2 regions of the Pseudomonas serbiensis genome follow, and region 2 is predicted to be linked to the other one. Evidence: predicted binding sites of a transcription regulator. Region 2 holds the regulator's gene; the other holds the start of a gene.
The links. Region 2 encodes LexA, which represses DNA repair genes until DNA is damaged. Its sites were predicted from a motif close to CTGTNTNNNNANACAG; they were not measured.
Positions count from the first base shown of each region.

Region 1: the regulator LexA is predicted to act here: its motif matches at 6,281-6,296, upstream of recN (DNA repair protein RecN).

Region 1 is NZ_JAUQOO010000012.1:67,720-75,937, forward strand. Features, by position in the region: gene carA (glutamine-hydrolyzing carbamoyl-phosphate synthase small subunit) at 1-964, opposite strand, end outside; gene dapB (4-hydroxy-tetrahydrodipicolinate reductase) at 1,178-1,981, opposite strand; gene dnaJ (molecular chaperone DnaJ) at 2,006-3,139, opposite strand; gene dnaK (molecular chaperone DnaK) at 3,464-5,380, opposite strand; gene grpE (nucleotide exchange factor GrpE) at 5,484-6,047, opposite strand; gene recN (DNA repair protein RecN) at 6,320-7,993, shown strand; gene fur (ferric iron uptake transcriptional regulator) at 8,045-8,218, opposite strand, start outside.
Region 2 is NZ_JAUQOO010000003.1:78,337-86,554, forward strand. Features, by position in the region: gene Q6A51_RS05240 (S-methyl-5'-thioinosine phosphorylase) at 1-492, opposite strand, end outside; gene nagZ (beta-N-acetylhexosaminidase) at 502-1,500, opposite strand; gene psrA (transcriptional regulator PsrA) at 1,602-2,318, opposite strand; gene lexA (transcriptional repressor LexA) at 2,534-3,142, shown strand; gene sulA (SOS-induced cell division inhibitor SulA) at 3,152-3,622, shown strand; gene Q6A51_RS05265 (hypothetical protein) at 3,638-3,871, opposite strand; gene Q6A51_RS05270 (DUF6586 family protein) at 3,935-4,456, opposite strand; gene topA (type I DNA topoisomerase) at 4,582-7,194, opposite strand; gene Q6A51_RS05280 (DUF1653 domain-containing protein) at 7,308-7,544, opposite strand; gene fadA (acetyl-CoA C-acyltransferase FadA) at 7,676-8,218, opposite strand, start outside.

The DNA of each region.
Region 1 (8,218 bases), on a different contig from region 2:
GCAGAGTCGATTCATCAACCGCAAAACCGTGGTTCTGGCTGGTGATCATGACGACGCCGGTGTCCAGATCCTGGACCGGGTGGTTGGCACCGTGGTGGCCGTGACCCATTTTTACTGTCTTGGCACCGGAAGCCAGAGCCAGCAACTGGTGACCCAGGCAGATACCGAAAACCGGAATCTCGGTTTCCAGGACTTCCTTGATAGCCTTGATGGCGTAGTCACATGGCTCAGGGTCGCCTGGGCCGTTGGACAGGAAAACACCGTCCGGGCTGTAGGCAAGTACATCGCTGGCAGGCGTTTGCGCTGGAACCACGGTGACGCGGCAGCCGCGCTCGACCAGCATGCGCAGGATGTTGACCTTGACGCCGTAGTCGTAGGCCACGACATGGTACGGCAGCTCGGCAGCTGCGATTTCAGGATGGCTGTCGGTCTTCAGGCTCCAGACGCTGGAGCGCCACTCGTAGCTTTCCTTGGTGCTGACCACTTTGGCCAGGTCCATGCCCTTGAGGCCAGGGAAACCGCGAGCCGCTTCGATTGCAGCCTCTTCGGAAATGTTGTCACCGGCGATGATGCAGCCGTTCTGAGCACCTTTCTCACGCAGGATGCGGGTCAGGCGACGAGTATCGATACCCGCGATGGCAACGACATTGTTGGCCTTGAGGTATTCGTCCAGGGGCTGCTTGTTACGCCAGTTGCTGGATACCAGTGGCAGGTCACGAATCACCAGACCTGCGGACCATACGCGATTGGACTCGGCGTCTTCAGGCGTGGTGCCTGTGTTGCCGATGTGCGGGTAGGTCAGAGTAACGATTTGCTGGGCATAGGAAGGATCGGTAAGGATTTCCTGATAGCCGGTCATTGCGGTGTTGAACACCACCTCACCAACGGTCTGACCGTCGGCTCCAATGGCTTCGCCGCGAAAAATGCTGCCATCAGCAAGGGCGAGTATGGCTGGCTTAGTCAAGAAGACCTCCCGTAAATAAAGCCTGAAAGGGCGTTCGCAGGTTGCAAAAAAGCGGAATGACGTAGATACGTCACCCCGCTTTCTTATCGAATCATCTGCGCGCTTTTAGTGGACACACTAAAGCTGTAGCTTACAGAAAAAGCCTTTTTTGGTCTACCACCAATGAGCCCGAAAACCCACGGAATGCGACAAGGCTAAATCCGGCACTCACAATCAGCGCAGCTCCAGCACATCCTGCATGTCATAAAGACCAGGAGCCTTGCCATCGAGCCACATGGCAGCTCGCACAGCACCCTTGGCAAATGTCATGCGGCTGGATGCCTTGTGGGTGATTTCCACGCGCTCGCCATCGGCAGCGAACAAGACCGTATGATCACCCACGATATCGCCAGCCCTGATGGTCGCAAAACCAATCGTCTGACGATCACGGGCACCAGTCTGGCCTTCACGACTATGGACAGCGACCTTCTCCAGATCACGACCCAACGCCTCGGCAACCACTTCCCCCATGCGCAATGCAGTGCCCGAAGGGGCATCGACCTTGTGCCGATGGTGAGCTTCGGTGATTTCGATATCGACATCATCACCCAGCACGCGAGCCGCCGTATCCAGCAGCTTCAGGCAGAGGTTCACACCCACACTGAAGTTGGCAGCGAAAACGATAGGGATCTCTTTCGCCGCCTCAACCAGCTGCAGCTTCTCTTCAGCACTGAAACCCGTGGTGCCGATGATCATGGCCTTGCCCGCCTTGCGGCAGAAAGCCAGATTCTTGAGCGTCACGGTAGGATGCGTGAAGTCGATCAAGACATCGAACTCATCGGCAACCCGGGCAACATCACCCGACAACGGCACGCCGATACGACCCAGCGCAGCCAGCTCTCCGGCATCAGCGCCCACCAGCGTGCTATCAGGACGATCAATGGCAGCAGTCAGCCCGGCGCCCGGCGCCGACAGAACCGCCTCAATCAAAGTCTTACCCATGCGCCCCGCGGCGCCTACCACAGCAATACGTCGCATAACCTTCTCCTGCCGAATCAGCCCTTACAAGTCACCGAAGAAACGCTTCACACCCTCGAACCAGCCACTGGCCTTCGGAGAATGAGAGTCGTCGCCTTCAAGCGAGGTACGGAACTCTTCGAGCAGTTCACGTTGACGCTTGCCGAGATTGACCGGGGTTTCAACCGCGACACGACACATCAAGTCGCCAGCGCCGCCGCCACGCACCGGAGCCACACCCTTGCCACGCAAGCGGAACTGCTTGCCGGTCTGAGTACCCTCAGGGATCTTCAACTTGACCCGACCATCCAGCGTCGGCACTTCAAGCTCGCCACCCAGGGCCGCATCAGTGAAGCTGATTGGCACTTCGCAATACAGATGCTTGCCGTCGCGCTGGAAAATGGCGTGCTCACGCACATTGATCACAACGTACAGGTCGCCGGTCGGCCCACCCTGAGAACCCACCTCACCTTCGCCGGACAGGCGAATGCGGTCACCGGTATCGACACCTGGCGGAACCTTGACCGAGAGGGTCTTGGATTCTTCGACACGACCTTCGCCATGGCACGAATCGCACGGATCGGAAATGATCTTGCCGTGACCATGGCAACGAGGACAGGTTTGCTGCACGGAGAAGAACCCCTGCTGCATGCGCACCTGACCAATACCGCCGCACGTCGGGCAAGTGACCGGCGAAGAGCCTTTCTTCGCGCCACTGCCATCGCAAGGCTTGCAGTTGACCAGCGTCGGAACACGGATATTCACGGTCGTACCGCGAACCGCTTCTTCAAGGTCCAGCTCAAGGGTATAGCGCAGATCGCTGCCGCGCTGCGCGCCACCACGACCGCCACCACCACGACCACCGCCGAAGAAGTCGCTGAACACATCACCGAAAATATCGGAGAAGTTCGCACCGCCAGCACCACCACCGAAACCGCCGCCACCCATGCTAGGGTCTATGCCGGCATGGCCGTACTGATCGTACGCCGCACGCTTGCTGGCATCGGACAGGACTTCATAGGCCTCATTGGCCTCTTTGAACAGCTCTTCCGCAGCCTTGTCATCAGGGTTGCGGTCCGGGTGGTGCTTCATCGCAAGGCGGCGATAAGCCTTCTTCAGCTCAGCCTCGCTGGCACCTCGCTCCACCCCCAACACTTCATAATAATCACGCTTTGCCATAATTCTTCCGCACTCTTGAGGACGTTCGGCAAGACCCTCCTGAGCCTCGCCAAACTCGTTGAGCCCCATACAGGCCCGGACCCAACTCACGTCAATTCAACGATCCTGGTCTTCATTCGACAGCCAGTTACCTGGCTGAGAAAGCGGCAGAACGAGTCGTCACGCAGGAGCATCACGACCTTGCCACATGGCCTGCGGACAAAAATCCGCACGCCGAAATTTTGCTTGTTCCAGACACGCCAACGCGGGAGCAAGCTCCCGCGCGGCGACATCCTACCAGCCACCGCTCGGAACGGGTCAACTGGCTTTCAAGCAAGCATGTGCTTACTTGTGGTCTTTCACTTCTTCGAACTCGGCATCGACAACGTCATCAGCCTTGGCTTTCTCTTCAGCAGGCTGAGCAGCAGCCTCTGGGTTCTCGGCCTGCTCAGCGTACATTTTCTGAGCGATTGGCGCGGAAACCTTGGACAGCTCTTCGATCCTGGCTTCGATAGCAGCCTTGTCGTCGCCTTTGACGGCAGCTTCCAGAGCAACCAGAGCAGCCTCGACAGCAGTCTTCTCTTCTGCGGTCACTTTGTCGCCAGCATCGCTGATCATCTTGCGAGTCGAGTGAACCAGTGCATCACCCTGGTTACGGGCAGATGCCAGCTCTTCGAACTTGCGGTCTTCTTCGCTGTTGGCTTCAGCGTCGCGGATCATCTGCTGGATTTCTTCATCCGACAGACCCGAGTTGGCCTTGATCACGATGGACTGCTGCTTGCCGGTCGCCTTGTCTTTCGCGCCTACGTGCAGGATGCCGTTGGCGTCGATGTCGAAGGTAACTTCGATCTGTGGAACGCCACGTGGCGCTGGTGGGATCTCGGCCAGGTCGAACTTGCCCAGGGACTTGTTCTGACCGGCTTGCTTACGCTCACCTTGCAGCACGTGAATGGTTACAGCGTTCTGGTTGTCATCGGCAGTCGAGAACACTTGCGATTTCTTGGTAGGAATCGTGGTGTTTTTCTCGATCAGCGCAGTCATCACGCCGCCCATGGTTTCGATACCCAGAGTCAGCGGGCTGACGTCCAGCAGCAGAACGTCCTTGACGTCACCGGCCAGTACCGCGCCCTGGATAGCAGCACCCATGGCAACAGCTTCGTCAGGGTTGACGTCTTTACGAGCTTCTTTACCGAAGAACTCTGTCACCAGCTTCTGGACCAGCGGCATACGAGTCTGGCCACCGACCAGGATCACGTCGTTGATCGCGCCGATGTCGATGCCGGCATCTTTCAGAGCAATACGGCATGGCTCGATAGTGCGCTGAACCAGGTCTTCAACCAGAGATTCCAGCTTGGAGCGCGAGATTTTCACGTTCAAGTGCTTTGGACCGGTAGCGTCTGCAGTGATGTACGGCAGGTTGACGTCGGTCTGCATGCTGGAAGACAGCTCGATCTTGGCTTTTTCAGCAGCTTCTTTCAGACGCTGCATCGCCAGCGGGTCACCTTTGAGGTTCATGCCGCTTTCTTTCTTGAATTCGTCGACGAGGTAGTCGATCAGACGAATGTCGAAGTCCTCACCACCCAGGAAGGTGTCGCCGTTGGTTGCCAGCACTTCGAACTGGTGCTCGCCGTCAACTTCAGCAATTTCGATGACCGAAACGTCGAAAGTACCGCCACCCAGGTCATAAACGATGACAGTGTGGTCGCCCTTCGCCTTGTCCATGCCGTAAGCCAGAGCGGCTGCGGTTGGTTCGTTGATGATACGTTTGACGTCCAGACCCGCGATGCGACCGGCATCCTTGGTGGCTTGACGCTGGCTGTCGTTGAAGTAGGCCGGAACGGTGATGACCGCTTCGGTGACGGTCTCGCCGAGGTAGTCTTCGGCGGTCTTCTTCATTTTCTTCAGGATTTCGGCAGAAATCTGAGGAGGAGCCATCTTCTGGCCATTTACTTCAACCCAGGCGTCGCCGTTGTCAGCCTTGGCGATCTTGTACGGAACCATCTGGATGTCTTTCTGTACGACGTCTTCTTCGAAGCGACGGCCGATCAGACGCTTTACTGCGTACAGAGTGTTGTGCGGGTTGGTTACTGCCTGACGCTTGGCGGACTGGCCGACCAGGATTTCACCATCGTTGGCGTAGGCAATGATCGAAGGAGTAGTACGAGCGCCTTCGGCGTTCTCGATAACCTTGACGTTGCCGTTTTCCAGAATAGAGACGCAGGAGTTGGTGGTCCCTAGGTCAATACCGATAATCTTGCCCATCTTTGACTCTCCCGAAACTTTTGATTTGGTTGCCGCAACTGCGTTTACAAATTGCGGTAGCTCTTAAACGCTTGGCCTATAAATGGGGGCCAGACAGCTGATTTCAAGCCTGCTCATCAATTGATGGCGAAACAGGCGACGGTGCCTTGCTGACCACGACCATGGCCGGACGCAGCAGACGACCGTTGAGCTGATAACCCTTCTGGAACACTTTCAGAACGCTGTTTGGTTCGACATCCGCGCTTTCCTGCATCGCCATTGCCTGATGATGTTCGGCATTGAATGGCTGGCCGTGCGGGTCGATTGCTTCCAGTTGATAGCGCTTGAGGGTGTCGTTGAACATCTTGAGCGTCAGCTCGATACCTTCACGCATCGGACGAATGCTTTCGTCGTCCGGGCTGGACAGGTCCAGGCCACGCTCCAGGCTGTCCACGATAGGCAGCAGATCGCCAGCGAACTTTTCAAGAGCGAATTTGTGAGCCTTTTCCACATCCTGTTCTGCACGACGACGTACGTTCTGCAGATCCGCAGCAACACGCAGGGACTGGTCTTGTGCCGCAGTCAATTGCTCTTCGAGCACCTGCACACGAGTTGCCAGATCATCACTCGAAGCTGTCTCGCCAGCCTGATCCTGGGTTTGCGCATCCAGATTCTGTTCGTCAGCCATAGTGTTCTCCTCTCAAAAACGTCCGCGAACCCATCTCGCGCTTCTGCCCCCCTATATGGGAACGTATTTTCAGGCTTCAAGGGCCCGACACGATGGATATGTGCATTGCCTGAAAATTTTCCTCTGCCGTCGAAGCGCTGAGCGGACCAGTTTTCATTACTGCCAGGACTAAAAAAGCTCGTTACCCGATCAAATCGAGCTAAGTGCAAGCATTGTCAGAACCAAATAAAACACTGTATAAATAACCAGACAAATCGCTTGGGAGCCACTCCATGCTGGTGCACCTTTCCGTACATAACTACGCCATCGTCGAACACCTTGATCTGGAACTGGATCGAGGCATGAGCGTAATCACTGGCGAAACCGGTGCCGGCAAGTCGATCATGCTCGACGCCCTGGGCCTGACGCTCGGCGACCGCGCCGACAGTGGCGTCGTCCGCCCCGGAGCCGACAAGGCCGATATCCTGGCCACCTTCGATCTGTCCGATATTCCCGAAGCGCAAACCTGGCTGAAAGAGCGCGACCTGGACAACGACGGCCCGTGCATTCTGCGACGGGTCATAACAACCGAAGGGCGCTCGCGCTCCTACATCAATGGCACGCCCTGCCCCCAAGGCGACCTGAAAGCACTCGGCGAACTGCTGATCGATATCCACAGCCAGCATGAACACCAGTCACTCCTGAAAACCGACACCCACAGACGCCTGCTGGACGAGTACGCCGGCGCGACCGAACTGGCACGCCAGGTTCAACTGGCAGCCCAGCGCTGGCGCCAGACCCGCCAGGAACTGGAGCGACTCTCCAACTCCGGCGACGAACAGCGTGCCAGACACCAGTTGCTCAGCTATCAACTGGAAGAGCTGGAAGGCCTGAGCCTGGGCGAGAACGAGCTGGAACAGCTTGAGCAGGAACACAAGAACCTGACCAATGCAGAAAGCCTGCTGAGCATCTGTCGTCAGGTCGTCGAACAGTGCAGCGAGAGCGATTCGGGCAATGTCCTGAACGCCCTGACCGCCAGCCTGAATCGCCTCGGCAGCATCAACAACTCACCAACCGCCCTGAGCGAAGCCACCGGCCTGCTGTCCAGCGCGCAGATACAGATAGAAGAAGCCGTTGGAGAGCTGAATCGTTTCCTGGATCATTTCGACGCAGACCCTGCACGCCTGCAACAACTCGAAGAGCGCCTGGACAGCATCTATACGCTGGCCCGCAAACACCGCATCCAGCCAACCGAACTGAGCACATTGCAGCAAAAGCTTCTGGACGAGATCGAAACACTCAATGCCAACGATGAATCCATCGAGCGGCTTGAGCACGAACTGGCTTCATTTGCACGCCACTATCAGGAAAAAGCCAGGGAACTGAGCGATTCGCGCCAACGCGCCTCAACCGAACTGGCCAGCGCCGTCGAGGAAGAAATCCAGCGCCTGGGCATGCCAGGCGGTCGATTCACCATCGAGTTGAAACCCAATACCGGCAACGACCTGCTTCCCCACGGGCTGGAACAAGTCGAATTGCTGGTCAGCGCCAACCCCGGGCAGCCACTGAAAGCACTGGCCAAGGTAGCCTCGGGTGGTGAGTTGTCACGGATCAGTCTGGCCATCCAGGTGATCACTGCACAGACCTCCCGCGTGCCTACTCTGGTATTTGACGAAGTGGACGTGGGCATCGGCGGCCCGACAGCCGAAATTGTCGGCCAGCTACTGCGCCGCCTGGGCGAGCGCGGGCAAGTCATGACCGTCACCCATCTGCCGCAGGTCGCCGCACAAGGTCATCAGCATCTGTTCGTACACAAGGTCAGAGGCAGCGATGCAACGCGCACCGCTGTATCGAAACTCAACAAGAATGAACGCATAGAAGAAGTGGCACGCATGCTCGGCGGCATCGACCTGACCAAGGAGTCTCTGGCTCACGCGAAGAAAATGGTCATCACCGCAAAAAACTGATGCCCCACAAAGCACAAAGGCGACCCTGAGGTCGCCTTTGTCGTCGCTGGCTTACGCCTTTTTGTTACGAACGTAGAGCACAAGATTGTGATCCACCAGATCGTAACCGTGTCTCTCGACGATTGCCTTCTGCAGCTTCTCGATCTCTTCGTCGAAGAACTCGATCACCTCGCCGGACTCCACATTGACCATATGGTCGTGGTGGCCGCCATCAGCCAGCTCGAA
Region 2 (8,218 bases):
CGGCCCCTGGGTGCAGGCATACACACCACGATCACTGAACTCGCAACCCTCTGCCGCCAGAGCGGCAATCAGCCGGGCACGCAGCGCTTCGCTGTAGGGGTAGCTGAAGTCGATATGGGTGACCTGCTCCAGATCGTCGGCAAAGAAGGTGTGCTGACGACCACTGGTGTAATCCACCAGATCATGGGGCACGCAGAAATGGCCGGTACCCATGGCCGGATGAATACCGCCCACGGCGTTCACTGCCAGGATCGCCTGCGCACCAGCCTGCTTCAAGGCCCAGATATTGGCGCGGTAATTGACCTGATGCGGCGGCAGGCGATGAGGATGACCGTGGCGGGCCAGAAACATCACCTCGCGACCGGCATAGTCCCCGATCTGGATTTCGCCGGACGGCGCACCATAAGGCGTATTCATGGGCAGGGACTGGCGAATGTTCAGCCCTTCAAGCTGGGTCAGGCCTGTACCACCGATAATCGCGTAAACCGTCATTGCAAATCCTTAATCGATCAATTGTGCATTGCGCAGCGCTTGAAGCGCCGTCAGCCAACGCGGGTGCTGGCGATAATCCGTCGAGGCATGTGCCTGACCCCGCATGCGGGCAATGCGCGCAGAAGGCTTGACCTTCAGGCGTTGTGCCGCGCTCAAGGCCAGCTCGGCAGCAGCCCGGTCATTGCAGACCAGCCCCATGTCACAACCGGCCGTCAGAGCGGCCTCGATGCGACTGGCCGCATCGCCCACCACATGAGCACCCGCCATGGACAGGTCGTCACTGAAGATAACACCGTCAAATTGCAGTTCGCCGCGCAGGATCTCCTGCAACCAGCGACGGGAGAACCCGGCAGGCTGCGAATCGACCTGCGGGTAGATGACATGGGCAGGCATCACGGCGGCCAGTTGCTTGCTCAGGCGCGCAAAAGGCACGAGGTCCTTGCTGCGGATTTCGTCCAGGCTGCGCTCATCATTGGGGATTGCCACATGGGAATCGGCTTCCGCCCAGCCATGCCCGGGGAAATGCTTGCCGGTGGCCGCCATGCCGGCAGCCTGCATGCCACGGATAAAGGCACCGGCCAGCAAGGCCGCACGCTCGGGATCGCCTTCGAAGGAACGGGTTCCGACCACCGCGCTGCGCTGGAAATCGAGGTCCAGTACCGGCGCGAAACTCAGGTCCAGGCCGACAGCCAGCACCTCTGTCGCCATCAGCCAGCCACAGTGCTCAGCCAGCAACTCGGCATCGGGTTTATCGGCAATGGCGCGCATTGCAGGCAAACGCACGAAGCCTTGTCGCAGGCGTTGCACCCTGCCACCTTCCTGATCCACCGCCAGCAGCAGATCAGGGCGAACAGCGCGAATCGCCGCGCTCAACTCGCGTACCTGACGTGGATGCTCGATGTTACGGGCAAAGATAATCAAACCGCCCACTTCGGGCTGACGCAGAAACTGACGATCTTCGGCGGTCAACCAGGTACCGGCGACATCGACCATCAGGGAGCCTTGCAGGCCAGAACTCATAGAAAAACCCTTAACACACCATTGCCAATCAATCCGGGCATGGTGCTTGATCCTGGAGCCTCGCGCAATGCGAGCGCATCCAGGAATCGTCAGGCCTTGGCAGTTGCGGGGGCGCTTGAAGAGCTTTTGGTGCGCGGCTTGAGCTGCGCAGCGATCATTGCGGCATCCGTCACGCCGGTTTCCGCACGCATGCCGGCCGCCAGGAACGGCACCATCAGGCGCATGACCTGCTCGATGGACGTGTTGACGCCGAAATCGGTCTCGGCAATGGCGCGCAAGGCCTTGATACCGGACATGCTGAAGGCTGCGGCACCCAGCATGAAATGCACACGCCAGAACAGCTCGATAGGCGGAATACGCGGGGCAGCTTCATTGACCAGAGTCATGTAGCGGCGAAACACCTTGCCGTACATGTCTTCAAGATAGCGACGCAAATGGCCCTGGCTCTGGCTGAACGCAAGCCCCAGCAGGCGCATGAAGATCGACAGGTCATTGCCGCTGCGCGGCTGAACGACCAGAGCCTGCTCGACGAGCATTTCCAGCAGCTCTTCAAGGGTTGGCTTTTGCTCGGGCCTGGCCTGACGACGTTCCAGCTCGCGTTCGAGACTGATGCAGAACGGCCCCAGAAAACGCGAGAACACAGCCTGGATCAAGGCCTTCTTGGAGCCGAAGTGATAGTTCACTGCAGCCAGATTGACCGACGCCTTGCTGGTAATCAGACGCAAGGAGGTTTCAGCAAAGCCTTTTTCTGCGAACAATTGCTCGGCAGCATCAAGAATGCGTTCAACGGTTTCCGACTGGGCCATGGCTCTCTGCCTAACAAACGAACGTTTGAAACATACGTATCAGCCGGGCCTCTTGTCAAGCGCGGGCGTTCATATTGTGGCCGAACAGTCACGTATCGAGCTTCCAGGCGACGGGCTGTAACGACCGTCTGGCGACGAAAATGAAAAGGACGATTGCCAACACGCCTTCACTGTATATAATCCCAGTCACTGTATAAAAAGACAGAGCGCCTGCCATGATCAAACTGACGCCACGCCAAGCCGAGATTCTGGGCTTCATCAAACGCTGCCTCGAAGACAATGGCTACCCGCCTACCCGCGCCGAAATCGCTCAGGAGCTGGGTTTCAAATCTCCCAACGCGGCCGAAGAACACCTCAAGGCACTGGCCCGCAAGGGCGCCATTGAAATGACTCCGGGCGCGTCACGCGGCATCCGCATTCCGGGCTTTGAAGCCAAGCCCGACGAAAACAGCCTGCCCATCATCGGTCGCGTTGCTGCCGGCGCCCCGATCCTGGCCCAGCAACATATCGAAGAGTCCTGCAACATCAACCCGACCTTCTTCCACCCAAGTGCCGATTACCTGCTTCGGGTACACGGCATGAGCATGAAGGACATCGGCATTCTGGACGGCGACCTGCTGGCCGTGCATACCACTCGCGAGGCCCGCAACGGCCAGATCGTCGTGGCACGGATCGGCGACGAGGTCACGGTAAAACGCTTCAAACGTGAAGGCAGCAAGGTCTGGCTCATTGCTGAAAACCCGGAGTTCGCACCCATTGAGGTCGATCTCAAGGATCAGGAGCTGGTGATCGAAGGCCTGAGTGTCGGCGTCATTCGCCGCTAAGGAGACGTTATGCAGTTCCATCAAGCACCGCACACGCAATTACCACTGTTCGAGGCGTTCCTGGCCCAGCCACTCGCCCCGATGATTGCCGAAGATACCGAAAAGGCCTGGGGCAGCGAGCCAGAAGCCTTCAGTGAACTGACGTTGCGTGGTGCAGCCGGGAGCTGCCTCAGTCTGATGGCACCCATCCTTCGGGAACTGAGCCAGGACACCAACGACCGCTGGCTGACTCTGATTGCACCGCCCCCAAGCCTTACCCAGACATGGCTGAGGGATGCAGGGCTCAACAGAGAGCGAATCCTGCTATTGCAACCTCGGGGAAATCAAAGCGCACTGGAGTTGACTCGCGAAGCGCTCAGACTGGGACGCAGTCACACGGTAGTCAGCTGGATAAACCCGCTGGGCTCCGCTGCTCGTCAGCAACTGGTGAAAGCAGCGCGGATCGGGGATGCACAGAGTTTGAATATTCGACTGGGCTGATTGATTGCCCAGTCGTCAATGAAGGACCCGAGGCCCCGAGTCCTTCTCAAGCTCACCTTCAGCCAACCGTCCGGCCATCTGCACACCTACGCTCAGCATCGCCTTGGCAATCTCGACATGCTGACCCTGCATGAAAGACTTGGCATCCGCCGAGAAATCAAGGGTAACCAGCGCCCCTTCATCATCAGCACGACGCAACTCTATGCGGCCGTCAGGTAGTTCGACAATTTCAAGAAAAGAGGTAGGCATCAGGACAAATACTCCGCGAAAGGCCGACATTGTACCAGTCTGCCAGCTTGTAGATCATTGGTTTTAGCACTCGCTCAAGCCTTCACGAAAACGAATGGCCAGACTCTTTAGTTGTTGCCGCCAGCCTTCCAGTTCCTCACGACCCAACTCATATGCAGGCTCATCATCCAGATTTACCGCGACAATCATCGGCTGGGTCACGTCTCCCTTCGGGGCCTTGGGTGCGCGAGGCGGCTCGAACAAGGCGTTGTAGGCCGCAAGAAGCTGCGCCAGCCAGGTTTCCCGATGCCGCGCCAGCTCGACCAGTTCAGCCATCTCCGGGATCGCCACGGCATCCAGCACTTCCTGAGTCAGCAGCAGTTCGGCACGAGGCGCATTGGCCTGAGGCAAGCGGTAGAAACCGGCAATCTCATGACACAACCCCAGCAGCGCGCCATACAAATGAAACAGGACAGCTTCACGCTCGGCCTGAAGCAGCGCTTGGGCATTGATGGCCTGCCCTTTTTCAGCCTTGCCCAGCGCTTCAAGCGCAAGCCCGGCAAAGTAGATCTTCTGGTTGGTGCGGGTATAGAGCTCATGAGCCATGGCAGCATTCTCCATAACGGTCAGATAAAAAGAACATAGCCACAAGCGCCAAAGCTCCCGACAGGACAACCCCGCCAAGAGCCTCTCTGGACAACCTGTGCCCGACTGACGCCGGGCAACTTCGGTCAGCGCTTGTCTTCGACCTTCCAGACACCACCATCATAGAAAGCACGCCAGCCGGTCGGCTTGCCTTCCACTTCGGTCTGGACATATTGCTCTTTGGTTTTGCGGCTGTAACGGATTACCGCCGGACGGCCATCGGGGTCTTTCTTCGGCGCTTCGCAGAGGAAGTGATACTTGGGATCGATTTCATCCTTGTGCGGCACAATCTCAATGACCAACGGCGCACGGGTTTCGCGGTTCTTCGGGAACTGGCTTGCGGCCAGGAACAGGCCGGAAGCACCGTCGCGCAGGATGTAGGTGTCATCAACCTTGTCGCACTTGAGCTCAGGCATCTTCACCGGGTCCATCTTCGGTGGTGCGGCATCACCGCTCTTGAGCAGCTTGCGGGTGTTCTTGCACTCGGCATTGGTACAGCCGAAGAACTTGCCGAAACGCCCGGTCTTGAGCTGCATCTCACTGCCGCACTTGTCGCACTCAAGGCTCGGACCTTCGTAGCCCTTGATCCGGTAAGTACCCTCTTCGATCTCGTAACCCGAGCAATCCGGGTTGTTGCCGCAGATATGCAGCTTGTGTTTCTCATCCAGCAGATAGGCATCCATGGCCGTGCTGCAGACCGGGCAGCGATGCTTGCCACGCAATACGCGGGATTCGGACTCACCTTCGTCATCCTCGGCGATCTCGTCACCGGGCGTCAGGTTGACCGTTGCCTTGCAGCGCTCCTTCGGCGGCAGGCTGTAGCCCGAGCAACCGAGGAATACACCAGTCGACGCGGTACGGATCTGCATCGGGCGACCACACACCTTGCACGGAATGTCGGTCATTACCGGCTGGTTGGCGCGCATGCCGCTGTCGGGAGCCTCGGCCACTTCGAGCTTCTTGCGGAAGTCGCCGTAGAACTCGTCCAGCACGTTCTTCCAGTCACGCTGCCCCTGGGCCACATCGTCGAGGTTCTCTTCCATCCCGGCGGTAAAGCCGTAGTCCATCAGGTTGGAAAAGCTCTCGGACAGGCGACCGGTCACGATATCGCCCATTTTTTCCGAGTAGAAACGGCGATTATGCAATGCAACGTAGCCACGGTCCTGAATGGTCGAAATGATCGCCGCATAGGTCGAAGGACGACCGATACCGCGCTTTTCCATTTCCTTGACCAGGCTTGCTTCGGAGTAACGCGCTGGCGGCTTGGTGAAGTGCTGGCTCGGGTCCAGTGTCACCAGTTTCAGGGTTTCGCCCTGAGCCATGTCCGGCAACACGCCGTCATCGCCCGGTTTGGATATCTGCGGCAATACGCGGGTGTAACCGTCGAACTTCAGGATGCGGCCCTTGGCACGCAGCTCGAAATCACCGGCAGCAACGCTGACCGTGGTCGACAGGTACTGAGCCGGAGGCATCTGGCAGGCCACGAACTGGCGCCAGATCAACTCGTAAAGGCGCTCGGCATCACGCTCCATGCCTGTCAGCTTGCTTGGATGGGTATTGACGTCGGACGGACGAATCGCTTCGTGAGCCTCTTGTGCGCCTTCCTTGCTGCTGTAGACATTCGGGGATTCCGGCAGGTATTTCTTGCCGAACTCAGTCTCGATGTAGGTGCGCGCCATACTGACGGCATCGGCCGACAGGTTGGTGGAGTCGGTACGCATGTAGGTGATGTAGCCCGCTTCATACAAGCGCTGGGCCATCATCATGGTTTTCTTCACGCCAAAGCCCAGGCGGTTACTGGCAGCCTGCTGCAGAGTGGAGGTGATGAACGGTGCCGACGGCTTGCTGCTGGTCGGCTTGTCTTCGCGCTTGACGATGCTGTAGCTGGAAGCCTTGAGCTTTTCCAGAGCCGCCATGGCCTGGGCTTCGTTGAGCGGCTTGAAGGCCTCACCGTTTTCCCTGGCGACTTCAAAGCGCACATTGGCGCCCTTGGCAGTGCCCAGGTCGGCATGGATTTCCCAATACTCTTCAGGATTGAACGCGCGAATCTCACGCTCACGCTCAACCACCAGCTTCACGGCAACCGATTGCACACGACCGGCTGACAGGCCACGGGCAACCTTTTGCCAGAGCAGCGGCGACACCATGTAGCCCACGACGCGGTCGAGGAAGCGACGGGCCTGCTGGGCGTTCACACGGGCGATATCCAGCTCGCCTGGCTTTGAAAAGGCTTCCTGGATGGCTTTCTTGGTGATTTCGTTGAACACCACGCGCTTGAAGCGGCTGTCATCTCCACCGATGGCTTCGCGCAGGTGCCAGGCAATGGCTTCCCCTTCGCGGTCCAAGTCCGTTGCGAGATAGATGGTGTCGGCATCCTTGGCGAGCTTGCGCAGCTCTTCGATCACCTTTTCCTTGCCGGGAAGGATTTCGTATTTGGCCTTCCAGCCGTGTTCGGGGTCGACGCCCATGCGCGACACCAACTGGCGCCGGGCCTTCTCCTTGGGACTCAGTGCGGGCGCTTCGCTCGCAGTTGCCTTGCCACGCTTTGCGGCAGGTTCCTTGGCGGCACTAGCCGAACCGCTGGTGGGCAGGTCTCGGATATGGCCGATACTCGACTTCACCACGTACTGGTTGCCCAAATACTTGTTGATGGTCTTGGCCTTAGCCGGGGATTCCACGATGACCAGCGATTTGCCCATGGATCAGAAAATTCCTGAAAACTAGATGAAAGACGGAGTGCAGCTTATAAAGGCCACGCTATATATAGTGGCAACAGAGTGAGGTCAAGCACAGGCTGTTGTGCGATCCCGACTCACGGACGGGTAAAGAGACTTGGCTCGACCTGAACCAAAGCAAAGCGTGGCACTTGCTCGCCGTCAACCTCGACGGACTCCTGGAACATGCTCAAAGGACGTACCCACATCCCGAAATCACCGTAAAGAGCCTGATAGAACACCACTTCTTCCTCGGTCTCGGAATGCCGCGCAACGCTGAACACCCGGTACTCCGGGCCTTTGTAATGGCGGTAGAGCCCTGGCTGTAATTGCATGCTGTTGCCCTCGTGAAACATGACTGAAACAACGGGTAAAAAAATTGCTTTTTCCAAAATACAAAAGCCGGGGACCCGGCCCCGGCTCGCATCATTTCAAGGCCTGTTGACAACAACAGGCCCCGAAAAACTCAGATGCGTTCAAAAACAGTGGAAATGCCCTGCCCCAGACCAATGCACATGGTCGAGACACCGAGATTGCCGCCATTCTGCTTCATTACATTGAGCAAAGTACCCGAAATACGCGCACCGGAACATCCAAACGGATGGCCCAAGGCGATAGCACCGCCGTTCAGATTAACCTTCTCGTTCATCTTGTCGAGCACTTTCAAATCCTTGAGCACTGGCAAGGCCTGTGCAGCGAAGGCTTCATTGAGCTCGAAGAAGTCGATATCGGCAATGCTCAGACCTGCGCGCTTGAGGGCTTTCTGAGTTGCCGGCACAGGACCGTAACCCATGATTGCCGGGTCAACGCCCGCCACAGCCATGGAGCGGATCACTGCCATCGGCTGGATACCCAGGTCCTTGGCACGCTGGGCGGACATGACGATCATGCACGACGCACCATCGGTGATCTGCGATGACGTACCCGCCGTCACAGTACCGCCCTTGGGGTTGAATGCAGGCTTGAGCGCCGCAAGACTTTCAAGGGTGGTATCGGGACGGATGGTTTC